3 regions of the Exiguobacterium sp. s11 genome follow, and region 1 is predicted to be linked to each of the others. Evidence: riboswitches for the same ligand, from Rfam matches in the RefSeq annotation. Region 1 holds a riboswitch; each other region holds the start of a gene.

The links. A riboswitch is a leader RNA that binds a small molecule or an ion and turns the genes downstream of it on or off. The one in region 1 is predicted to bind S-adenosylmethionine.
Region 2: linked by a shared signal. The riboswitch ahead of KNQ12_RS13495 (amino acid permease) and the one ahead of mtnK (S-methyl-5-thioribose kinase) in region 1 are both predicted to bind S-adenosylmethionine.
Region 3: linked by a shared signal. The riboswitch ahead of KNQ12_RS07255 (methionine ABC transporter ATP-binding protein) and the one ahead of mtnK (S-methyl-5-thioribose kinase) in region 1 are both predicted to bind S-adenosylmethionine.

What each region holds. Positions count from the first base shown of each region.
Region 1 covers NZ_JACSNF010000003.1:14,321-18,876, forward strand. Annotated here, with positions in the region: gene mtnA (S-methyl-5-thioribose-1-phosphate isomerase) at 1-498, opposite strand, end outside; gene mtnK (S-methyl-5-thioribose kinase) at 495-1,661, opposite strand; SAM riboswitch class I at 1,740-1,843, opposite strand; SAM riboswitch class I at 2,050-2,151, shown strand; gene KNQ12_RS11080 (2,3-diketo-5-methylthiopentyl-1-phosphate enolase) at 2,222-3,412, shown strand; gene KNQ12_RS11085 (2-hydroxy-3-keto-5-methylthiopentenyl-1-phosphate phosphatase) at 3,409-4,068, shown strand; gene KNQ12_RS11090 (methylthioribulose 1-phosphate dehydratase) at 4,065-4,556, shown strand, end outside.
Region 2 covers NZ_JACSNF010000004.1:182,108-186,663, reverse strand. Annotated here, with positions in the region: gene gntK (gluconokinase) at 1-143, opposite strand, end outside; gene KNQ12_RS13505 (GntR family transcriptional regulator) at 136-852, opposite strand; gene KNQ12_RS13500 (ketopantoate reductase family protein) at 1,035-1,952, shown strand; SAM riboswitch class I at 1,989-2,090, shown strand; gene KNQ12_RS13495 (amino acid permease) at 2,168-3,571, shown strand; gene mmuM (homocysteine S-methyltransferase) at 3,546-4,481, shown strand; gene KNQ12_RS13485 (MarR family winged helix-turn-helix transcriptional regulator) at 4,550-4,556, opposite strand, start outside.
Region 3 covers NZ_JACSNF010000001.1:1,388,071-1,392,626, reverse strand. Annotated here, with positions in the region: gene KNQ12_RS07270 (DedA family protein) at 1-253, opposite strand, end outside; gene KNQ12_RS07265 (thymidine kinase) at 437-1,051, shown strand; gene KNQ12_RS07260 (alpha/beta hydrolase) at 1,133-1,891, opposite strand; SAM riboswitch class I at 1,959-2,060, opposite strand; SAM riboswitch class I at 2,310-2,413, shown strand; gene KNQ12_RS07255 (methionine ABC transporter ATP-binding protein) at 2,500-3,528, shown strand; gene KNQ12_RS07250 (methionine ABC transporter permease) at 3,518-4,168, shown strand; gene KNQ12_RS07245 (MetQ/NlpA family ABC transporter substrate-binding protein) at 4,188-4,556, shown strand, end outside.

The DNA of each region.
Region 1 (4,556 bases):
ATAAGCAGCGGTCGCAATCGATCCAGCATTACAAATCGTTAGGATCCGGTCGCCTGACTGGAACAATTCCAGTGCATGAATCCCGATTTGACGTGACGTCTGCGCATCCTGGTCGTATAAGGCGACCGTCCGTTTTTCCAACCGTTCGCGAATCTCTTCTACCGAAGTCCCGTCTTGAATGATTGGATTCAGCTGATTGAGTACATTTCGCAAATTGACGGCCGTCGGTCGTGTCGCGAGTAACGTCGCTGATGTCTCAAGCAAGGCTTGCTTGTAGACCGGAAGCGCCGCTTCAAACCGGTATGCTTCTTGAACGAGCACGAATCCCCCAAATAAACTGATCGCAGGTGCGCCCCGAACGCGCAGTTGTTTAATCGCCTCAACGGCTTGCGCGAGATCAGCAATGACTTCATAGTGCTCTTCCTGCGGTAGACGTGTCTGATCGAGAATCGTCAAGACACGGTCTTCGTAACGGATACTTTGAACGAATGTAGTCATCGGCTAAGTTCCTCCGTTACGTCAAAGTTTCGTAAATCATCGAATGTCCGGCATTCTGTACGGCGTTTGATTAACGCCGCTCCTAGACGGAGCGCGTGACGTTTCCGCTCTAAGCGTTCCGTCGTTGAATCAATTGATTCTAAATCAGCGACCGGTGCAAGACCAATCGTCCGCCGAATCAATTCGCAACCGGCAAAGCCAAGGGCATCCTGCAAGATCGTGCTCAGTACATCATCGACGAGTCCTGATGCCTGGAATGGTTCGACGGCTTCCCGTTCCCATAACGCACGGAACGTTGAAGCGAACGTCAGCCAGAACGTATCGATATCCTTGATTCGGGCGTCACGTCGTGTAGGGTAATCCGGATATGCTGCGAAGAATAGATGCGCAATGAACTGCCCGACATCAAATCCGAATGGACCATAAAAGGCGAATTCTGGATCGATGACTTTCGTTTCCGTCGCCGAGGCGAAGATGCTTCCTGTATGTAGATCGCCGTGCAGCAATGCATCTCCTTTCGTGATGAAGAGCGCTTCGAGTTTTGCGACTTCGCGTTTCAACTCATCGTCTGCCCATAGACGTGCCACCTCTTCTTCGAGTCCGGCTTCAATCTCGTTCGTCTCCGCGTCATGAAATGGATCCGTGAAGATTAATTTTTCCGTGATGTCGCACAAGTCTGGATTGTAGTACGTTCGGGCGACACGTTTCTTTTCAACCGGACCAAGCGCAAAGTCCGATGTATGGAATAACGTCCGAGCGAGATAAGAACCGATATGTTCCGCAAGCAACGGATACTGTTCACCTGCGAGTAAACCGCTTCGAACGATCGTCAAATGCGAAAGATCTTCCATGACTGTATACGCTTCTTCGTGACTAGCATGAAAAACACGTGGTACGAACGGCACGGCATGCCGTGCGAATTCGCGGAGTGCGGATTGCTCGATCCACGCCCGCTCGAGCGATAACGGCCAGCTCTCACCGACGACCTTCGCATATGGTAATGCTTGTTTTAGAATCAAGCGATGTTCGCCTTCTCGAATCCGAAAGACAAGGTTAAGATTCCCGTCGCCAATCTCTTCTGCTTCGACGGTTCCGTCGCCGATCAGTCCTAATGTCCGAACACGATCAATCGCGTCCTGTTCCGTGAATGCTTTGTATGTCATCTCAGTTTCCCCCTATGTGATACACGAAAAAGCGCCTCTTTTCGTCATCGAAAAGAGGCGCACAAAAGTCACTGCGTCCTCTTATCTCTCAGACGAAACGTCTGTTGGATGTAGCACCGTGCCTAGTGGTCGGTTGCTGCGGCGTCATCGGGCCAATTCCCTCTGCCAACTCGCGATAAGAGTCGTATGTAGTTGTCGTGTGTGATATTGATTTGAATCTTACGCAATCGACTTCCTCGCTGTCAAATCGAAATCAAGCAGAAACGGACATCATTTTTAAGTCATCTATAGAAAGAGTATTTTCAAAAAAATAAATTTTCTAAAAATAGTTTGACAAGTCACGATTCTCATGTAAAAATTGCAATTAGATTTCACAATTTCATCCAAATTCTTATCAAGAGCAGACGGAGGGACAAGCCCTACGATGTCGCAGCAACCGACCTTTTGGCACGGTGCTAATTCTTGCAGCTACTAAGCTGACAGATAAGAGTCCACGTTCGAATCATTCATGGTCTCTTGTCGCTGACGAGAGACCATTTTTTTGTTGAAGGAGGAAAGACATGGCTTATATCACTGCTACTTATCAATTGGCTGCCCGTGATCGACTCGAGCAGCGCGCTGAACAACTCGCGCTTGGTCTGACAGTCGGTTCTTGGACGGAACTGAATCATCTCGAACAACAACAACTCGCCTCGTTCAAAGGGGAAGTCGTACATACCGAAGAGCGCGATGGCAAAGGATATATCACGATTCGTTACCCGGAACATAACGTATCGCGCGACTTTTCTGCGATTCTGACGACCGTCTTCGGGAAACTCTCACTCGACGGTGAAATCAAATTAACGGAATTGCTACTACCCGATACATTTACGTCGGACTTTCCAGGTGCGAAATTCGGGATCGAAGGGGTCCGTTCCTTGATCGGTGTCGAAGATCGCCCATTGTTAATGAGCATCTTCAAAGGAGTCATCGGACGCGATTTATCGTTCCTTCGTGATCAACTCGAAGGACAACTCGCTGGTGGGATTGATCTCGTCAAAGACGATGAGATCCTATACGACAATCCGTTGACACCGACGATTGACCGGGCACGAATCGGACGTGAGGTCATCGATGCTCACTTCCACCGGACCGGTAAACGTGCGTTATATGCGATCACACTCAGTGGTCCCGTCTTTACGCTCAAGGATCAAGCCAAGCGATTGATTGATGCTGGAGCGACTGCTTTCTTGCTGAATACCTTCACATACGGACTCGACGTCTTACGCGAACTGGCAAGTGATCCGGAAATCAACGTTCCGATTTTCAATCATCCGGCATATAGCGGTGCGTTGATCGCTAGCCCGAATCACGGAGTCGCAGCTCCTGTCTTACTCGGCACATTACCGCGCGCTGCTGGAGCAGACTTGACGCTATTCCCGTCTCCTTACGGCAATGTCGCTTTGCCAAAGGATGTCGCCCGTGGCATCGCGGTCGAAGCGACCCGTCTCGGGCAGACGAAATCGATCTTCCCGGTTCCTTCAGCCGGTATTCATCCTGGACTCGTCGCTCAACTCGTACGGGACTTCGGGATCGATTCCGTCATCAACGCCGGTGGCGGCGTACATGGTCATCCGCAAGGTGCTGCGGCTGGCGTCATTGCTTTCCGTCAGGCACTCGATGCGGCACTCGCAAATGAATCCCTATCGACGGCAGCATCGCGTCATGAAGAATTACGAATTGCCCTCGACGCTTGGGGGATCAAGTCATGACCGTACGGATTCTTTGTGACTTCGACGGGACGGTGACGACACAGGATAACATCATCGCACTCATGCAGGCATTTGCGCCAGCGAGTGACTTCGAACCGTTGAAACACGGCGTACTCGACCGGACGTTATCGATCCAGAGTGGTGTCGGGCAAATGTTCTCACTTCTGCCGTCTGACGGAAAAACAGCCTATCTTGACTTTTTGTTGGAGCGTGCGGTCATTCGCGACGGATTTTCGGAGTTACTGCAGTACAGTCGTCGTCAAGGCATCGATTTTTCGATCGTCAGCGGTGGAATGGACTTTTTCGTCGAACCGATCTTAGCGCCCTTCCTCGACCAAGAACAGATTTACTGTAACGTCGCTGATTTCAGTGGTCCATTCGTCCATATCGATTGGCCAAACGCCTGCGATGCCCATTGTACGAACGGGTGCGGCTGTTGTAAAACGTCCGTTGCCCGGACACTACGTAAAGACGGTGACGTCATCATCGTCATCGGCGACTCGGTGACGGACTTCGAACTCGCAAAACAAGCGGATCGTGTCTATGCCCGTGATTATCTGATCACGTTGTGTGAAGAGAACGATATCGCCTATACACCGTTTGAGACGTTCCACGATATCGTTCATGATTTAACACGAGCGGAGGTGACAACATGACATTCATGCGACGCTATGAAGAATTACGCGCCATCAAACAAGAGCTTGCGGCGCGCGATTGGTTCCCTGGTACGAGTGGCAATCTCGCCATTCGGACATCCGGTGTCCCGGTTGAATTCCTTGTGACGGCAAGCGGAAAAGATAAACGGCAGACGACTCCTGACGACTTCGTTCATGTCGATGCGACCGGTCAATTGATCGGTGAGCAATCCGGGCGTCCTTCTGCTGAGACATTACTTCATGTCGAAGTGTTCAATCAAACGGACGCCGGTTGTTCCCTGCATGTCCATACGATTGCGAACAATGTGATTTCGGAACTCTATGGCGATCAAGGCAGTATCACCTTTTCCGGTCAAGAAATCATCAAGGCACTCGGACACTGGGAAGAGGATGCGACGGTCACGGTACCGATCATTCCGAATCATGCGGACATTCCGACGCTTGCCGCTGCTTTTGCACCTCATGTCACAGCAGACAGTGGTGCCGTC
Region 2 (4,556 bases), on a different contig from region 1:
GGATCCTGCTCCGCTGTCGACCGGTTCGGTGTATGAAGCGGGTAACCGACGTTCGTTTGTCCGATGACCTCTCCTTTTGTCGTAAAGAGGACCGCTTTCGTACTCGTCGTTCCGATATCAACGCCTAACATGTATTCAGTCATGTGAATCGACTCCTTTCGACATCATTTGTTGCGTTTTCCAGAGATCTTCGACTTCCTGGACGTCATCAAAGTTCTGATGCAAGGAAGCGACCATCCGTTCACGATCCCCTGTCTCGATTGCTTCGATGTACAAGGCGTGGTTCGCGAGGATGCGTTCGAAGTCTTCGATGTCTTCTTCGAATCGTACCCGCATCGATAGGAGGATGAAACTTTCCATGACCGGTTTAAGATTTTGCCAAATCATGCTGACATATCCATGATCAATCGAGCGGATGATCGTTTCGTGAAACAGAACGTCCTGGAAGGAAAATTCATCGGCATCCTTGTATTTGATGGCAACTTTCATCATTTCGAGAATTTTACTGAGTTCACGGACGAGTTCTGCCCGTTCGATTTTGACGAGTCGTTCGAAGACGAACGTTTCAATGAGTAGCCGGACATCATAGATTTCCTGAATGTCGCGCTCAGACAAACCGACGACGACCGCTCCCATTCGTTCGAGACGAATCAATTGTTCGGATGCAAGGACCTTTAACGCATCACGGACGGGCGAGCGACTGACTGAAAAATCAGAGGCTAATTTGTTTTCGGATAAAATGGTACCGCTTTCAATCTTTCCTGAAATGATGCGCATCCGTAGCTCGTGTGCGACACGATCTCCAGCGGAAGCTTTTGCTAACCACTTCAAGGGGTATAACAGTTCTGACATGGAATCACCTGATTTCTAAAGTGAGTATACTTGTATACAAGTTAGTATAAACGTTTTTTTCTAAAATGCAAACGCTTAACTTACATTTTAGTGATTCAAGCAGGAATGAGGAAAATGGTTTCCGATATGTTAGGGTGAAGGAGTAAGTAACGAATCGATTAGTTAAAAAGGAGGTAATGCATATGCATGTTTTAGTCGTAGGTGCCGGAGCAGTTGGAGGTTATTTCGGGGGACGTCTTGCTGAGCAAGGGGAACAGGTGACATTCCTTGTTCGTCCGAAGCGCTATGAACAATTACAAAAGACAGGGTTACAGATCACTAGTCCTCATGGTGATGTTATGATCACGCCTCAGTTAGTGACACGAGACATGCGACTGAATCACACATTTGATGTCGTCTTACTTTCGACGAAAGCCTATCACTTGGATGATGTCCTACAGGATCTTGCGCCATTTGTTTCGAGCGAGACGTACATCATTCCTTTGTTGAACGGCATGCAGCATATACGACGGTTAACAGAAGTCTTCGGAGAAGATCGAGTACTGGGCGGACTTTGCTTCATTGAATCGACGCTTGATGCAGAAGGGCGTATTGTACAGACAAGCCCGTCGCATCGGCTATTGTTTGGTTCACGAACCGGTAAACCAACAGCGCGTTTAGAGGAGATTGCAACACGTTTTGCGAAAGCGAAGGCACCGATGGCGTACTCGATGCATATCATGGATGACATGTGGCAAAAGTACCTCTTCATTTCGACATTTGCGGGCGTGACGACACTATTTCGCTCTGCCATCGGTCCAATTCGCAAGGACCCAATTGGTCATCAGATGATTCAAGACGTCATGAAGGAAGCGAAGCGAGCGATGGAAGAACAAGGCGCAGTCTTTAATGACGATGTAGAAGCGGTCTTGCTGAAGCAGATGCATGCAATGGAAGACACGATGAAATCATCGATGTTACGGGACATGGAAAAGGGTCAGCCCGTCGAAGTGAAACATTTCTTTAGTACTTTGCTCGAAACACGCTCTTCACGTCATCTTCAACTGATTGAATCTAATTTATGGATCTATCAAAAAAATCGGGAAATGCCTGTTGACTGAATTATCTGCATTCTGATATGGTTAGGAACAATTACATACTTATCCAGAGAGGTGGAGGGACTGGCCCTATGAAACCTCAGCAACAGGTCGAAAGATACTGTGCTAATTCCTGCGGGTGCTGCACCCGATCGATAAGATTTCCGAATTGTCGACCGACGCATCCGTGAGGATGCGTTTTTTGTTTGAAATAGGTGGAATGAGGAGGGAATGGATTCATGAAAACGAGCGGAGCATTTCGACGCAAGATGGAATCACGTCATCTGATCATGCTGTCGTTAGGTGGTGTCATTGGAACCGGATTATTTTTAAGTACAGGTTATACGTTGGAACAAGCAGGACGTGTCGGAACGATTTTATCGTATTTGATTGGGGCCGTCGTCGTTTACTTAGTCATGTTAAGTCTCGGTGAACTCGCCGTGCACATGCCGGAAACCGGATCATTCCATAAGTACGCAACGAAGTACATCGGACCCGGCACCGGTTATACAGTGGCCTGGCTCTACTGGCTGACATGGACGGTCGCCCTTGGTTCAGAATTCACGGCAGCAGGCATTTTAATGCAACGTTGGTTCCCGTCGATTCCTGTATGGGTGTTCAGCGCATTGTTCGCTGCGATGATCCTTGGTATCAACGTCTTGAAGGTTCGCGTGTTCGCTGAAGTCGAGTTTTGGTTTTCCGCCATTAAGGTCGTGACAATCATTGCTTTCATTTTACTCGGTGCGGGAGCGATCGTCGGCTTTATTCCACTGCAAGATGGTAGCCCGGCTCCATTCTTTTCTTCGTTAACCGAAGGCGGGTTGTTTCCAAATGGCGCTTTCGTCATCTTCATGACGATGCTTGCCGTGAACTTTGCTTACTCGGGAACGGAACTAATCGGTGTCGCGGCGGGTGAAGCAGTCGATCCGAAACGGACGATTCCGCTTGCGATCCGAACGACGATTTTGCGACTCGTCCTCTTCTTCGTCGGTACGATCATCGTATTAGCCGTCTTATTGCCAACGGATGGGAAAGGTGTACTCGAAAGTCCGTTCGTCGCCGTGTTCGAACGAATCGGAATTCCCTACGCAGCAGACGTGATGAACTTCGTCATTTTGACAGCGATCTTGTCGGCAACGAATTCTGGACTTTACGCCGCCTCTCGGATGCTCTGGTCGCTTGCGAACGAACGCATGATTCCACGCTTCTTCGCCCAGGTGACGCCAAGTGGGGTTCCACTTCGAGCCGTATTATTCAGCATGCTTGGCGGAGGACTTGCCTTGCTGTCTAGCATCTATGCAGCAGGGAGTGTCTATATCGCGCTCGTCTCGATTTCCGGTCTTGCTGTCGTCGTCGTTTGGATGAGTATCAGTGTGGCCCAGTATCGCTTCCGGAAGCAATTTCTTCGTGAAGGGCATACGGTCGACGAATCGGTCTATCGCACACCACTCTTTCCATTCGTACCGATCGCCGCTTTCGTCGTTTGTTTGATTTCTCTGATTGGTATCGGATTTGATCCGACACAACGAATTGCCTTGTACTGTGGTATTCCATTCATCGTGATCTGTTATGTCGTTCATGCGTTCACGAATTCTTTTCAGAAACGGAGTGTTGAAGATGTACCGAATCAAAAATCCAGTTGATCAACGATTACAGGAAGTTCCCTTTCTCATTTTAGATGGTGCCCTTGCAACCGAACTTGAACAGAAGGGATTCGATCTGAACGACCCGCTTTGGTCAGCACGTCTCTTGATCGAAGCACCGGAACAGATCGAGCGTGTCCATCGTGATTACTTTGAAGTAGGTGCTGATGTCGCCATCACTTCAAGCTATCAAGCAAGTATCGAAGGCTTCAAGCAACGTCATATCACGACAGAGGAAGCACAGGCGCTGATTCGACAAACGGTCACCTTGGCGCAAAGCGCACGCACGCGTATCGGGAAGAGTGACGCATTGATCGCGGGATCAGTGGGTCCTTATGGTGCCTACTTAGCAGATGGTTCTGAGTATCGCGGTCATTATGGGGTGTCAGTGGATGTGCTAGAAGCCTTCCACAGGCCACGGATCGAAGCGTTGATTGAAGCGGGGGCTGATCTGCTAGCATTCGAGACGATTCCGTCGCTCGAGGAAGCTGTCGTGTTGTTCCGGATTCTCGAAACGTATCCGGAAGTGTCCGCTTGGCTGACGTTTTCGCTTCAAGATGCGACGCACATTAGTGAAGGAACGGCACTTGCGACGTGCATCGAGACAATTGGGCAACATCCACAGCTCGCAGCAATCGGTGCAAATTGTTTTCCGGCATCTTACGCGACCGACTTTATCCGTCACCTCAAGGCGTTGACGGATGTGCCAATCATCGTCTATCCAAACTCCGGTGAGGTCTATGATCCGGTCGCAAAAACGTGGTCAGGTACGAATCAGTGTACATCGTTCCAAACCGTCGCGAAGACATGGTATGAGGCAGGGGCACGATTGATCGGTGGTTGTTGCCGAACATCACCCGAACACATCGCACAAATTCGTTCAGTTTGTCAGGTTACTCATACATCATGAATAATGACGAAAAAACGGAGGCGAAATCGATTGATTTCGCCTCCGTTCCTATAAATGGTGTAATTTCGTTAACGC
Region 3 (4,556 bases), on a different contig from region 1:
GGTGTAGTAGTGGCATACCGAGTTTTAATCCGAGTAAATAGCTGATCGTCATCCCGATGCAACTGCCGGCGTAAGCGGCGAGAATCGTACCGACGAGTGGTAGATTGCCTTGATGCATCCAAAATCCGGACAAAACGAGCAGGGTCTCATCAGGAACCGGCAATCCCACGATACCACCTGCGAGAAGGACGGAGAGACCAAGGGCACCATATTGGTGCAGGATGTCATGTAAGAGATGATGAATCGGGGACACCTTCTTTCGTGAGAATCTTCTTCTTCAGTGTACAGGAAATAGGGGGCAGTTGGAATGAAAGGACAAAAATTCTAGGGAAAGAAAAAATGAATTTTGATTTCCGGAAGTCAACCCTTTTTCTCGATACCGTTTCGGGCTATACTCGTTAAAGTGACTATTTTTAGAGGACGGTGTCGGACGATGATGCATGTAATAAATCAGTACGGCTGGATCGAAGTAATTTGTGGCAGTATGTTTTCCGGGAAATCGGAAGAGTTGATTCGTCGTGTCAGACGGGCGCAGTACGGCAAACTGCCCGTGCAAGTATTCAAGCCGGCAATCGACGACCGGTACCATGAAGAGCATGTCGTCTCTCACGTTGGCAACTCTGTCGTAGCGATTCCGATGGCGACGAGTCGTGATCTCTACGCGGCAGTAGCAGAAGAAACACAAATCGTTGGCATTGATGAAGTTCAATTCTTTGATGATGAGATCGTACAAGTCATCGAAGCACTCGCACAAGACGGAAAACGCGTCATTTGTGCAGGCCTTGATCAAGATTTCCGGGCAGAGCCATTCGGGAAAATGCCTGAATTACTGGCGCGTGCAGAATTCGTGACGAAGCTACAAGCCATCTGTCTTTCATGTGGGGATCCGGCTTCCCGGACACAACGTTTGATTGACGGGAAACCAGCGAACTACGATGATCCGATCATCCTAGTCGGAGCGTCGGAATCGTATGAGCCACGTTGCCGTCATTGCCATGAGGTACCTGGAAAACCGAAGCCGCTCCAATCGGTGCAGCACCAAGAAAATTAAAAAAAGACGTACCGATGATGGTCATCCTTTGATGTAGCAGCTATTTGCTTCCATATGGAAACGAATAGCTGTTTTTTTGATTCAGCCTGTTTCTTGCGAAAACTGACACGATTGTTCGATAAAGCGAATCGTCTCACGAACAATCAAATCCTGATCATGATCGAGTGTCGCAACGTGATACGAGTTCAGTAAACAGTAGCTTCGTTTATCATTTGTTCCGATGTGCTGGTGCAGATAATCCGAGCTCGAAGGTGGAACGACGTGATCGGTCGCTGAGTAAAGAATCAATGTCGGTAGAAGGATCGATCCAAGGCGTCCTTTTGTTTCATCCATTAGGCGAACAAGTTCGAACGCACAACGGCTCGGAACAAGATCATAGATGATTTCAAAGGCTGCTCGCTTAATGTCCGGTGCGCCTTCCGGTAAATACTCTGGACCGTCCTCGAACGAAAGTGATTCATAGGATGGAACGGAGAGTGCGGCATTGATCGTAATGATGCCGGCAAACGGAATCCCGTCAGCGGCGAGCGACAGCGCAAGCGTCGCACCCATCGATTGACCGATGACGAAGACTTGATCGCATGTTTCTTGTAAACGTTCATAGCCGTCTTGCAGGCTTTGCTTCCAACATCGAGCAGTCGATTGTTCGAACTCGCGGACGTTCGTTCCATGTCCACGTAAGCGCGGGGCATAGACGGTAAAACCTTCAGCAGCGAATGCCTCACCGACGTCCCGGACACTTTGCGGAGTGGCGTTAAAACCATGACAGATTAGAATGCCGATCGATCCACCTTGAAAATAAAACGCTTCAGCACCAGTCAATACAGGATAGTTCATCATTACTATTTTTCCTCCATTCATGAAAAAAACTCGTCGACGTCACTTCTTGGACGCCCACGAGTTTTTCACCGTATCATCCAAAGCCGCGCTTTGCTGGTCGGAGCACCTTACAAATTGCAGGTTGCCGTGAAGTCATAGAGCCAGGTCTCTCGTTCACTCTTGATAAATATCATATTGGAATTGTCGGAATAATCATTGAAACGATGGTAGCACGACCAAAAATGACTTGTCAAATCTTTCTTGACGAATCGTGATCCGTTCATTAAGCTAATTCATAACTTGTAAATCCATCGATATGCGCCAAATGGATTATTTTTGCAAAGTTGGTTGACTTTTAAAGTTTCGACCCGTAATGTAAAAATTAGTTTTACGACATAAGCAACAACGCAACAACACACATACGAATTTCATACCGCAATACTTATCCAGAGAGGTGGAGGGACTGGCCCTACGAAACCTCGGCAACAGACTCATTATGAGCACTGTGCCAATTCCATCAGACAGATGTCTGAGAGATGAGTGGAGTGGATTCTGCCACTGTGCGGATCCAGGTCTCTTCTTGTTTCTCAAGAAGGGACCTTTTTTGTTGAATGAAGGGGGAAAACGGAATGATTGCATTTCATCAAGTCAAAAAAACGTACGTCACGAAAGATCAGACGATTGCAGCGCTCGACGGTGTCGACCTGACGATCGAGAAAGGCGAAATCTTTGGTGTCATCGGCTTTAGCGGTGCCGGGAAAAGTTCACTGCTCCGCTGTGTCAATCTGTTAGAACGACCGACGTCAGGAACGGTGACGGTCGATGGGGAAGATTTAACGCAACTGTCTCCGAAAAAATTACGCCAAGCAAAACAACGGATTGGAATGATCTTTCAGCACTTCAATCTATTGAATGCGAACACGGTCTTTACGAACGTTGCAAAACCACTCGTTCTCGCAGGCGTCAAGAAAGATGAGATTCGCCGTCGGGTGACGGAGTTGCTCGAATTCGTCGATCTCGCGGACAAGGCGGATCATTATCCAGATCAATTGTCGGGTGGGCAGAAACAGCGCGTTGGTATCGCCCGGGCACTCGCGACGCAACCTTCCGTCCTTTTATGTGACGAAGCGACGTCAGCACTTGATCCCCAGACGACACATCATATTCTTCAGTTATTAAAACGGATCAATGCCGAGTACGGGATCACGATTCTTTTGATTACCCACGAGATGGGCGTCATCCGGGAGATTTGCGATCGTGTAGCCGTCATCGAAGCTGGGAAGCTAATCGAGTCAGGAACGGTCTTTGATGTCTTTTCAAACCCGCAGACTGAGACAGCGAAAAATTTCGTTCGCTCCGTCATGCATGACGAGATTCCAGCGTCGATTCGTCAGTTGATCGAGTCCCGGAATGCGCATCCAATCTATAAGATTCACTTCCTTGGACATCACACCGGACAACCACTCTTATCGCAAGTCGCAAAACGCTTCGACGTCGATGTCAATATCCTGCACGGTAGCATCACGGAGTTGCAGGAGACGCCGTTCGGCACATTACTCGTTGAACTGATCGGTGAGACGACAGAAGTGAAACGTGCCTTACACTACATCGATCAGGCACAGGTAACCGTTGAGGAGGTGCTCGCTGATGCTAGTTAACTACAGTGATATTTGGACAGCATTTTTGCAGACGATGACGATGGTATCCGTTTCGCTCTTGTTCTCGACCTTGATCGGCTTGCCACTCGGTATCCTGCTTGTCGTCACGCGAAAAGGAGCATTGCTTGAAAATGTCCCGCTGTTCACGTTCTTCAACAGTATCGTCAATATTTTCCGCTCGATTCCGTTCATCATCTTACTCGTCGCAATCATCCCGTTGACGCGCTTGATCGTTCAGACATCGATCGGAACAGAAGCCGCAATCGTTCCGCTCGTCTTTTACGCTGCACCGTACATGGCGCGTCTGATCGAGAGTTCTTTACTCGAAGTCGATAAAGGCGTTCTTGAAGCAGCAGAAGCGATGGGCGCGACACCGTTTCAAACGATTTTCCGCTTCCTCCTACCGGAAGCACTCGGTTCACTCATCCTGAACTTAACGATCGCGACGGTCGGCTTGATCGGGGCGTCGGCGATGGCAGGCGCCATCGGTGGTGGCGGTTTGGGTGACTTAGCAATTACTTACGGCTATCAACGGTTTGATACGAAAGTCATGATCATCACGGTCGGGATTCTCGTCATCTTAGTCCAAGGCTTACAGACGACAGGCAACATCGTCGCACGAAAAATCAGAAGACATTAATCAAGGGAGCGATTCAGTCATGAAAAAAGCAGTAGCAATTGGAGCAACACTCACGACGATTTTATTTGCCGGGTGCGCAGCATCAGGAGAAGACGAAAAGACGATCAAGCTCGGTGTCAGCGGTTCAGACACACAAGTTTGGGATTATGTCGCCAAAAAAGCAGAGAAGGAAGGCATCAAAATCGAACTCGTCAAGTTCTCCGATTATGTCCAGCCGAACATGGCACTGGCTGAGGGTGAGATCGACGCCAATGCCTTCCAGACGATTTCCTACTTCAACGCTTTCAAGAAAGAACATAACTTGAAGCTATCGCCGATTGCGACGACTGTCATCGCACCGATGGGGATCTACTCGGATAAATACAAGGATGTCAAAGATATTCCAAAT